2 regions of the Xanthomonas sp. NCPPB 3174 genome follow, and region 2 is predicted to be linked to the other one. Evidence: predicted binding sites of a transcription regulator. Region 2 holds the regulator's gene; the other holds the start of a gene.
The links. Region 2 encodes FliA, which starts transcription of late flagellar genes. Its sites were predicted from a motif close to TAAAGTTTNNCNNNCNNNGGCCGATAA; they were not measured.
Positions count from the first base shown of each region.

Region 1: a site for FliA is predicted at 1,876-1,902, ahead of AC1PK7_RS03005 (GGDEF domain-containing protein). Genes of this name have one in related genera too.

Region 1 covers NZ_CM161517.1:656,435-661,678, reverse strand. The annotation lists gene AC1PK7_RS03020 (carbohydrate kinase family protein) at 1-337, shown strand, start outside; gene AC1PK7_RS03015 (MgtC/SapB family protein) at 429-929, shown strand; gene AC1PK7_RS03010 (ParB-like protein) at 890-1,516, opposite strand; gene AC1PK7_RS03005 (GGDEF domain-containing protein) at 1,959-3,557, shown strand; gene AC1PK7_RS03000 (DUF808 domain-containing protein) at 3,664-4,560, opposite strand; gene AC1PK7_RS02995 (dihydroxyacetone kinase subunit DhaK) at 4,701-5,244, shown strand, end outside.
Region 2 covers NZ_CM161517.1:2,544,669-2,549,912, reverse strand. The annotation lists gene AC1PK7_RS11370 (flagellar motor protein) at 1-412, opposite strand, end outside; gene AC1PK7_RS11365 (chemotaxis protein CheA) at 836-2,590, opposite strand; gene AC1PK7_RS11360 (protein phosphatase CheZ) at 2,595-3,206, opposite strand; gene cheY (chemotaxis response regulator CheY) at 3,207-3,599, opposite strand; gene AC1PK7_RS11350 (RNA polymerase sigma factor FliA) at 3,619-4,368, opposite strand; gene AC1PK7_RS11345 (MinD/ParA family ATP-binding protein) at 4,365-5,244, opposite strand, start outside; gene flhF (flagellar biosynthesis GTPase FlhF) at 5,236-5,244, opposite strand, start outside.

The DNA.
Region 1 (5,244 bases), 1.9 Mb from region 2:
GCAGGATCCGTTCGCCGTCGCCCGCAGCTGGCTGCAGCAGGGCCCGTCGCTGGTGGTGATGACTCTGGGCAGCGACGGCGCGGTGGCCTGGCGCGGTGACAGCGAGGCGCGCGTGCCCGGCCGCGTGGTGCAGGTGGCCGACACCGTCGGCGCCGGCGACAGCTTCCAGGCCGCGCTTCTGCAGCAGTTGCCCGATCCGGCCGCGCTGGCGGCGCTGGGCAGCGAGCCAGCCGCGCTGGAACGCCTGCTGCAGTTCTGCGTGGCCGCCGCGGCGATCAACTGCACCCGCGCCGGCGCCAACCCGCCCCGCCTGGACGAGGTCCGCGCCGCGCTCTGACGTCGGCCGGCAGCGTGCACGCAGCGCGCGCGGCCGGGTTGCCTAAGATGAGCCGGGCGCCCACCCCGCCGCATCCACCAGGAGATCTGCCTTGATCGAGCTGTCCGACATTGCCGTGCGCCTGGGCATCGCCGCGCTTGCCGGCGCGGCGATCGGGTTGAACCGCGACCTGCACGGCAAGCCGATCGGCATCCGCACGCTGGGCCTGGTCGGCCTGGCCACTGCGATGGTGGTGCTGTTGGCCGACCCGCTCGGCAAGGGCGGCTTCACCGATGCCGGCAGCCGCGTCATCCAGGGCATCCTGACCGGCATCGGCTTCCTCGGTGCCGGCGTCATCTATCACGTCGAGAAGCACGTGCGGGTCCACGGTCTGACCAGCGCCGCCTGCGTCTGGCTCACCGCCTGCGTCGGCATCATGTGCGGCGCCGGCCAGTGGCAGATCGTGGCGGTGTCGCTGGTCATCGCCTTCGTCATCCTGCTGTTCGGCGGGCGCGTCGAACGCGCCCTGCACGCGCTCCTGGGCGGCAGGCCGGCGCATGACACCCCGCCGGATCAATCGTCGGACAACGGCCCGCACCAGCCGGGCAAATAGCTCGCGTCCCTGCTCTTGGCCAGCGCGAGCGCGGTTTCCACGGCGCGGGCGAAATCCTCCTTGATGTCGCGGCGCCGCAGCCGGCGGCGGAACAGGTCGGCCCACAGGAATTCGCTGAAGGGCGTGGTGTCCTTGGCGTAGCCGCCCGCGCGCCGGACCTCTCCGGCGAGGCTGCGGTAGGGATCGTCCTTCAGGTCGGCGATCGACGTCGGCATGTCCTTGAACGGGCGGCGCTCGCCCTTGGCGTCGTAGGGATAGGCCCAACGCCGATGATCCAGCACGCTCCACAGCGCGCCCTTGTCGACCACGCTGAGGTCGGCGATCACCGTGACCAGGATGTCCTTTACCCCTTCGTCGTGCAGCGCCCGCGCCAGGTGGTGGTGGTCGACCACGTAGTACTTGCCGTCCGGCCCCAGCACCACCGGGATCATGTGCGTGCCGAGCAGCTCGGCCTGCTTGTGCTTGGACGCATGCGCACGCCAGCGCCTGCGCTTCTCCTTGACCTCGCGCATGCCCACGGTCATCTGCGTGGGGCGCAGGGAAAGGATCGGGACCGGGTGCAGCAGGGGTTCGCGGGAATCGGCCATGCGCAGTCTCCGTGGTGGTGGTGGGCGCGCCGCGGCAGGCGCGGCCGCCAGAGTGCCAGCGTCGTGCGCGTTCTGCACAGCGCCGTGGCAGAAGCTCCCCTCTCCCACCGGGAGAGGGGCTGGGGGTGAGGGTGCGACGGCTAGGGAACCTCTTCCCCAGACACCTCCCTAGCGAACCGCACCCTCATCCGCCCCTACGGGGCACCTTCCCCCGAAAAGGGGGCCATGGTCCCGGTGGGAGAAGGGAGGGGGCCACCGCGCCACCTGACCAAACCACTCCCCTCTCCCTCCGGGAGAGGGGCCGGGGGTGAGGGTACGACCGCAATGGAGTCTTCTTCACAGACCCACCACCCGCCGACTCAAGCGCGCGCCGCCAGCGCCGATATCCAGAGCCTGAGCGCCAGCATGGGCGGCGCATTGACCTGGGGAGGAGCCGGCTGGCATGTCGGACCAACGCGACGAGCCGCCGATCAGCGGACTGCGCAAGCTGCTGTCGCCGCGTCGGCGCGATCCGGCGACGACCGCGACGCTGCCGGCGCGCGCGCAGGGGCACGGGCACAAGCACGGCCACGCGGCGACGCCTGCAGAGGCGGCGACCGACCCGGCCGCCGCCACGGCCGCGCTGATCCGCCTGTTCCAGCAGGCGCACGAGCCGCTGGGCCTGCTCGGCGCCTTCGCCGACGGCATGGCCGCGCTGCACGGTGAATTGGGCGACATGGGCCGGCGCCTGCAATCGGCGGCGAGCAGCGGCGACTGGCCCAGCTATGGCCGCGCACTGCGCCAGCTGATCGACAAGTACATCCGCACCATCGACGTCGACGACCCGCTGGCCGGGCCCAGCGACAGCGAGCGCCTGCGCGACCTGTTGCGGCAGACCGTGGCCGGCGCGCTGGCGGCGCTGCTGCACACCCTGCCCGAACTGGCCGGCGAGGCCGAGGCCAGCGGCGAGGCGCTGCGCCAGTGGCGCCCCGGGCAGCCGCTGGAACCGGTAGCGCAACAGGTGCGCGAGCTGTGCCACCAGATCGCGTTGCGCGCCAACGACGGCCAGGAGCAGCAGGCGCTGTTGCTGAGCCTGTTCGACCTGCTGCTGGAGAACGTGGGCGAACTGCTCGACGACACCAGCTGGCTGCAGGGCCAGATCGCGGTGGTGCGCGACCTGATCGCCGGGCCGCTGGACCGCTACTCGATCGAGGAGGCGCGCGGCAGCCTGCGTGAGGTGATCTACAAGCAGGGCCTGCTCAAGCAGGGCATTGCCGAATCCAAGGAGGCGATGAAGGACCTGATGCTGACCTTCGTCGCAGACCTGGACGGCATGGCCGCCAGCACCGGCGAATTCCACGACCGTATCGCCGACTACTCGCAGACCATCCGCGACGCGCGCAGCATCGCCGACCTCAACCGCCTGCTGCAGGAAGTGCTGCAGGACACCAGCCACGTGCAGGAGCAGGCGCTGCGCGCGCGCGATCACCTGATCGCCGCACGCCAGGAGGTGGAGGCGGCGGAGCAGCGCATCCTGCGCCTGGAGCAGGAACTGCAGGACGTCAGCGGCCTGGTGCGGGTCGACCAGCTTACCGGCGCGCTCAACCGCCGTGGGCTGGAGGACCTGTTCGCGCGCGAACTGGTGCGCACCGAACGCAGCGCGCAGCCGCTGTGCGTGGCGATGCTGGACCTGGACGATTTCCGCAAGCTCAACGAGACCTACGGTCACCCCGGCGGCGACAGCGCCCTGCGCCACGTGGTGGAAGTGGCGCGCACCACCTTGCGCGCCAGCGATGCCGTCGCCCGCTTCGGCGGCGAGGAGTTCGTGCTGCTGATGCCGGACTGCACGATCTTCGAGGCCAGTGCGGCGGTGACCCGCGTGCAGCGCGCGCTGGCCCAGCGCGCGGTAGTGCATGAAGACCAGCGGGTGTTCGTCAGCTTCAGCGCCGGCGTGGCGCTGCGCCAGCCCGGCGAAGCGCAGGACGCGCTGATCCGCCGCGCCGACCGTGCGCTGTACGAGGCCAAGAAGGCCGGCAAGAATCGGGTGGTGTCGGCCGACTAGCTGGCGCCGGCGTGGCCGGCGCGGGATTGGGGAGTCGGGATTGGGGATTCGCAAAAGCGGGCCTGGGCGGCGCTGTTGCGAATACCGAATCTCCAATCCCGAATCCCTATTCCCGCACCTTCTTGACGCCCAGCACCACCGCCAGCACCACCGCGCCGGCCACGATACCCACCACCGCATTGCCCAAGGCCAGCACCAGGCTGCCCAGGCCACCGCTCGGGGCGATGGCCTCGATGGCGTGGTGCAGCGGGCCGATGCTGTGCACCAGGATGCCGCCGCCGACCAGGAACATCGCCGCGGTGCCGGCGACCGACAGGGTGCGCATCAGCCACGGCGCCAGCCACAGGATGCCGCGGCCGATCGTCGCGGCGGCGGCGCCCTTGCGGCTCAGATACAGGCCCAGGTCGTCGAGCTTGACGATGCCGGCGACCAGGCCATAGACGCCGGCGGTCATCGCCAGCGCGATCGCCACCAGCACCGCGACCTGCTGCACGAACGGCACGCCGGCGACCACACCCAGCGACAGCACGATGATTTCGGCCGAGAGGATGAAGTCGGTGCGGATCGCGCCCTTGACCTTGTCCTTCTCCAGCGCCACCACGTCCACCTGCTGGTCGGCCAGCGCCTGCACCTGCTGCGCGCGACGTTCCGCGTCCTCTTCCTTCGAGTGCAGGAAACGGTGCGCCAGCTTTTCCACGCCCTCGAAGCACAGGAAGGCACCGCCGATCATCATCAGCGGGGTGATCGCCCACGGCAGCCAGGCGCTGATCGCCAGCGCCGCCGGCACCAGGATCGCCTTGTTCAGCAGCGAGCCCTTGGCCACCGCCCACACCACCGGCAGTTCGCGGTCGGCGTTCACCCCGGTCACCTGCTGCGCGTTCAGCGCCAGGTCGTCGCCGAGCACGCCGGCGGTCTTCTTGGCCGCGACCTTGGTCAGGATCGACACGTCGTCGAGCAGGGTGGCGATGTCGTCGAGCAGGGTGAACAGGCTGGCGCCGGCCATGCGGGGATTCCATTCGGGATGAGCGGCGATTCTCGCCGATTCCGCCGGCCACGTGCGTGAGCGGTGCCGCCTCAGCCGCGCATAACGCCGGCTCGGCTACCGTGCGCGGCAGGCCCGCATTGCCCGCGAAGGAGACCCGAATGGACCAGTTCCTCACCGCCCCCCGCGCCATCGTCGACGACGTGCTCGCGTCCGCGGCCATGCTGCAACCGCTGCGGCTGTCCGAGACCGACAGCGGCACCCGCATCGTGCTGCAGGCCGCACGCGATCCGCGCCAGGTCGCGGTGCTGTCCGGCGGCGGCGCCGGGCACGAGCCGGCGCATGCCGGCTTCGTCGGCCCGGGCATGCTCAGCGGCGCCATCGCCGGCGACCTGTTCGCCTCGCCCGGGGTGGAGGCGGTGCTGGCGGCGATCCGCGCCTGCGCCGACGCGCCCGGCGTGCTGATGGTGATCAAGAACTACACCGGCGACCGGCTCAATTTCGGCTTGGCCGCCGAGCGCGCCCGCGCTGAGGGCATCGACGTGGCCAGCGTGCTGGTCGCCGACGACATCGCCCTGCCCGACGTCGCGCAGCCGCGCGGCATCGCCGGCACGGTGCTGGTGCACAAGTACGTGGGCCACCTGGCGCGCGAGGGCGTGCCGCTGGCCGAACTGGCGCAGCGCGGCCAGGCCTTCGCCGACCGCC
Region 2 (5,244 bases):
AATGTTCCTGGCCTTCCAGGTCGATCTCCAGCATGTGCCGGATGGCTTCCGGCTCCACGCCGTCCACCAGCATCTGCAGGCCCTTGCGCACGAACGGATCCTGCTGCTGCGGCACCTGGTTCTCCAGCCCGAGCAGGCCCTGGCGGCGGGCGATGTTGCTCCATTCCACGATCTGCTTGAGCAGCGCCTGGCGGTCGCTCGGCGGCGGCCACAGGATCCACTTGGCGATCTGGAACGCACGGCGGAACACCGACGGCGGGGTGTGCACCAGGATCGCGGCGACGGTGCCGACGATCACGATCACGAACGCAGCGGGCGACCACAGCGCCGAAATGCCGGCGCCCTTGAGGATGCTGCCGCCGATGAGCGACAGAATCGCCAACAGCAGGCCGATGAGACTGAGCTTGTCCATGCAGGAGGTATCGGCCAGGGGGCGGGGGACTTGATGGGGCGGGATTCGGGAATCGGGATTTGGGATTGGCAAGAGCGCGAGTGCGTAGGGTTGTCGGTACGTCGTAGGAGCGGCTTCAGCCGCGACGCGCTGACTTGGCGCGTTGCCTATGCACGATCGTTCGGATCGTGTCGGCAGGGAGCCGAGCGCCGGGCGTTATCGCCAAACACCGATTCCGGCTTCACCGCGTCGCGGCTGAAGCCGCTCCTACAGAGGAAAAGGAGGTGCATCGGGAGCCGCTGTTTCGATTCCCGAATCCCGAATCCCGAATCCCAGCCTCACCGCGTCGCGGCTGAAGCCGCTCCTACGGCGGAATCAGGGAAAACGAGGCGCCAGGGAAGCCACCGGTGCGAATCCCCACTCCCGAATCCCCAATCCCGGCCCTCAAGCCTTCAAGCCATCCACATCCAGGATCAGCGCCAGGCGGCCGTCGCCGATGAGGGTGGCGCCGGCGTAGCCGGGCAGGCCGCGCAGGGAGCGCGGCAGCGGCTTGATCACCACTTCCTCGCGGCCGCGGACCTGGTCCACGACCAGGCCCATGCGCGATTCGCCGGCCTGCAGCACCACCACGGTGAGCAGCGGCAGTTGCGGGGCGTCGATGTTGAGCCACTGGCGCAGGTCCACCAGCGGCAGGGTGTGCGATTGCCGGTCGAGCACGGCGCGGCCGTCGAACCAGCCCAGCGAGCGGCGCGGGGCGTGCAGCACTTCCACCACGCGCGCCAGCGGCAGCGCATAGACGGTGTCGCCGGCCTGCACCAGCAGGGTCGGCAGGATCGCCAGGGTCAGCGGCACGCGGATCAGGAAGCGGCTGCCGCGGCCCAGTTCCGACTGGATCTGGATCTGCCCGCTGAGCTCGCGGATGCGCGACTGCACCACGTCCATGCCGACGCCGCGGCCGGAGATGTCGGTGACCTCGGACTTGGTCGAGAAGCCGGGCAGGAACACCAGGTGCAGGCATTCCTCGGTGGTCAGGCGGGCGGCGGCCTCGGGATCGATCAGGCCCTTCTCGCGGGCCTTGGCGCGCAGTCGTTCCGGGTCGATGCCGGCGCCGTCGTCCTGCACCTCGATGCTGACGTAGTCGCCTTCCTGCTGCGCCGACAGGCGCACGTGGCCGCCGCGCGGCTTGCCGGTGGCTTCGCGCAGCGCCGGCGCCTCGATGCCGTGGTCGATCGCGTTGCGCACCAGGTGCACCAGCGGATCGGCCAGCGCCTCGACCAGGTTGCGGTCCAGTTCGGTGTCGGCGCCGATCAGCTCCAGTTCCACTTCCTTGTTGAGCGAGCGGGCAACGTCGCGCGCCACCTTGGGGAAGCGCGAGAACACCTTGCCGACCGGCTGCATGCGCGTGCGCATCACCGCCGACTGCAGGCGCGCGGTGGCGATGTCCAGGCTGCTGACCGCGCGGTCCAGTTCCTCGTCGCGCAGGCGCACGCGCAGGGTCTTGAGGCGGTTGCGCGAGAGCACCAGTTCGCCGATCAGGTTGACGATCGCGTCCAGGCGCTTGGTGTCCACGCGCACGGTGTGCTCGGGCTCGGCGGCCTTGGCCGGGGCGGCTGCGGCCTTGGGCGCGGCGCTGGGCGCACGCGGCGCCGGCTGCAGCGCCTGCGGCGTGGCCGCCGGCGGCGCATCGCCGTGCAACTGGTCCAGCAGCGCCTCGAATTCGTCGTCGCTGATCAGGTCGGCATCGCCCGCGGCGGCCGCGGGCGCCTTGGCGGCGGGTGCCGGCGCGGCGCTCTTGGCCGGCGCCGGCGCCGGCGCGGCGTCGCCGTGCGCGTCGAACTGCGCGATCAGCTCCGCCGGCGCGCGCGGCGGCTCCTGGCCGCTGCCGAAGGCGTCCAGCATCGACTGCAGGTAGTCCAGCGACTGCTGCGCGGCGTCGAAGTGCCGCGCCTGCAGGGTGGCCTGGCCGGCGCGGGCCATGCCCAGGGTTTCCTCCGCGGCGTGGCACAGCTCGACCATGGCGTTGATCGCCAGGAAGCCGGCGCCGCCCTTGAGCGTGTGGAAACCGCGGAACACGGCGTTGAGCTGGCCGCTGTCCTCGGGCGCCTGCTCCAGCGACACCAACTGCTCGCCGAGCCGGTCCAGGATTTCCTGGGCCTCGATGATGAAGTCGGCAGCGATGTCGTCGGGTACGGCGCTCATGGCATTACAGTCCCAATCCGGACAGCAGGTCGTCGGCGTCGTGCTGCGACACGCCGTGGCGGTCCAGGCCGGGCAGGGCCGGGCCGGCCAGGCTGCCGTCGGCCTTCTTGTTTTCTTCCTTCGGCGGCAGACCCAGCGCGCCGAAGCCTTCGTGCACGCGGCGTACGATGCCGGCGACGCGGCGGATGATCTGCCCGGTCAGGTCCTGGAAGCTCTGCGCCAGGGCCATTTCGGTGAGGTTGTGGCGGATCTTGTCGAGGATCTCGCTCTGGTCGCCGCTGAGGCCGCCGGCGGCGAGCTGGTCGGCCAGCGCACGGCATTCCTCGGCCAGGTCCAGGGTGCGGTGGCTGGCCTGTTCGGTCATCTCCACCACGTGGTCCAGGCGCGAGCAGGCGTCGTCCAGCTCGCCGGCTTCGCTGGGCACCACCGGCAGTTCGCCGAGCGCCTGCCCCAGATCGCGCGCGAGCCGGCTAAGGCCCTGCATCATCGGCCGCGTGCGCCAGGCGGCGAGGGTGTCGATCTCCCTGCGCCAGCCGGCCTCGTCGCCATTTTCCAGCGCGTCCAGCGCGCCTTGCAGGCGTTCGATCAGGGCGGTACGTTCGGCGGTGGCTTCCATTTAGGCGGTCGCTCCCAGGCGTTCGAAGATCTTGCCCAGCTTCTCCTGCAGCGTCTGCGCGGTGAACGGCTTGATGATGTAGCCGTTCACGCCGCACTGCGCGGCCTCGATGATCTGCTCGCGCTTGGCCTCGGCGGTGACCATCAGCACCGGCAGGTGCTTGAGCTTGTCGTCGGCGCGGATGTTGCGCAGCAGATCGATGCCGGTCATGCCCGGCATGTTCCAGTCGGTGACCACGAACTCGAACGGCGCCGAGCGCAGCGCGGCCAGGGCGCTGTTGCCGTCTTCGGCCTCGGCGGTATTGGTGAAGCCCAGATCGCCGAGCAGATTCTTGACGATGCGCCGCATCGTCGAGAAATCGTCCACGATCAAAATCCGCATGTTCTTGTTCACCACTGACTCCTAAGGGTTCCTATTCTTCGTCTTCCAGACCGGCATCGGCGACCTCGAACGCCTTCAGGCGTCCGCGCAACCGTACCGTGGCCTGGCCATGGATCTGACACACGCGCGACTCGCTGACCCCGAGCACCGCGCCGATTTCCTTGAGGTTCAATTCCTGCTCGTAGTACAGCGACAGCACCAACTGCTCGCGTTCGGGCAACTGCGCGATGGCCTTGCCCAGCTCGCGGCCGAATTCGCTGCGCTCGAGCATCTGCTGCGGATTGGGTCCGCCCTTGGCGATGGTATCCAGTTCGCCATGGTCCTCGATGCGCGACTCCAGGCTCAGCACCTGGCCGCGGGCGGCATCTTCCATCAAACGCAGGTATTCGGGAAGCGGCATGTCCATCGCCGCGGCCACTTCGTTGGCGGCGGCGGCGCGGCCGGTGCTCTGTTCGATCTTGCGGATCGCCGAGGCGGCGTCGCGGGCGCGGCGGTGCACCGAGCGCGGCACCCAGTCGCCACGGCGGATCTCGTCGATCATCGCGCCGCGGATGCGGATCGAGGCATAGGTCTCGAACGAGGCGCCCTGTTCGGCGTCGTAGCTGCGCGAGGCCTCGATCAGGCCGATCATGCCGGCCTGGATCAGATCGTCGATCTCGACGCTGGCCGGCAGCCGCGCCGCCAGGTGGTGGGCGATGCGCCGGACCAGGTCCGAGTGCTGGGTGATGTAGTCGTTGGCGCTGTTGCGTTGGACGGCGCGGTAGTGGGCGGCGGCGTTCATGCGGCCACCCCGCGCTGGATGATGCGTTCGACGAAGAACTCGACGTTGCCGCGCGGGGCGGTCGGCGCCTGCCAGCGCGCGGTGCGCCGGGCGATCTCGCTGATCGCCTGCGCCGACGGGCTGGACGGGTAGGCCTTGACCACCGGCTGCTGGCGCTGCACCGACAGGCGTAGCCAGTCGTCCTGCGGCACGCAGCCCAGGTAGTTCAGCGACACGTCGCCGAGGAACTTCTCGCAGACCCGGCTGAGCTTGTCGTACAGCAGGCGGCCTTCGTTGAGGTCGCGGACCATGTTGGCGACGATCTGCACCCGGTCCACGCCGCGCTCGCGCGAGAGGACCTTGATCAGGGCGTAGGCGTCGGTGATCGAGGCCGGCTCGTCGCAGACCACCACCACCGCGTCCTGCGCGGCCTGGCAGAAGGTCAGCACGCTGTCGGTGATGCCGGCGGCGGTGTCGACGATCATCACGTCCAGCTCGCGCTGCAACTCGGAGAACACGTTGACCAGGCCCACGTGCTGGGCCGGCGGCAACTCGGCCATGTAGCGGCGGCCGGAGGCGGCGGGCACCACCATCAGCCCGTTGGGCATGTCGATCAGCACCTCTTCCAGGGTGCAGCGCCCGGCGACCAGGTCGGCCACGGTGAACTTGGGGGTCAGCCCCAGCAGCACGTCGACGTTGGCCAGGCCCAGGTCGGCGTCCAGCAGCAGGGTGCGCTTGCCCATGTCGGCCAGCGCCATGGACAGGTTGACCGAGATGTTGGTCTTGCCCACGCCGCCCTTGCCGCCGGTCACGGCGATGGTGCGCACCGGACCCAGCGGTTCGCTGCGCGTCGCCGACAGGGGGAAGGCATTGGTCAGATTGACGTAGTCACGCGAC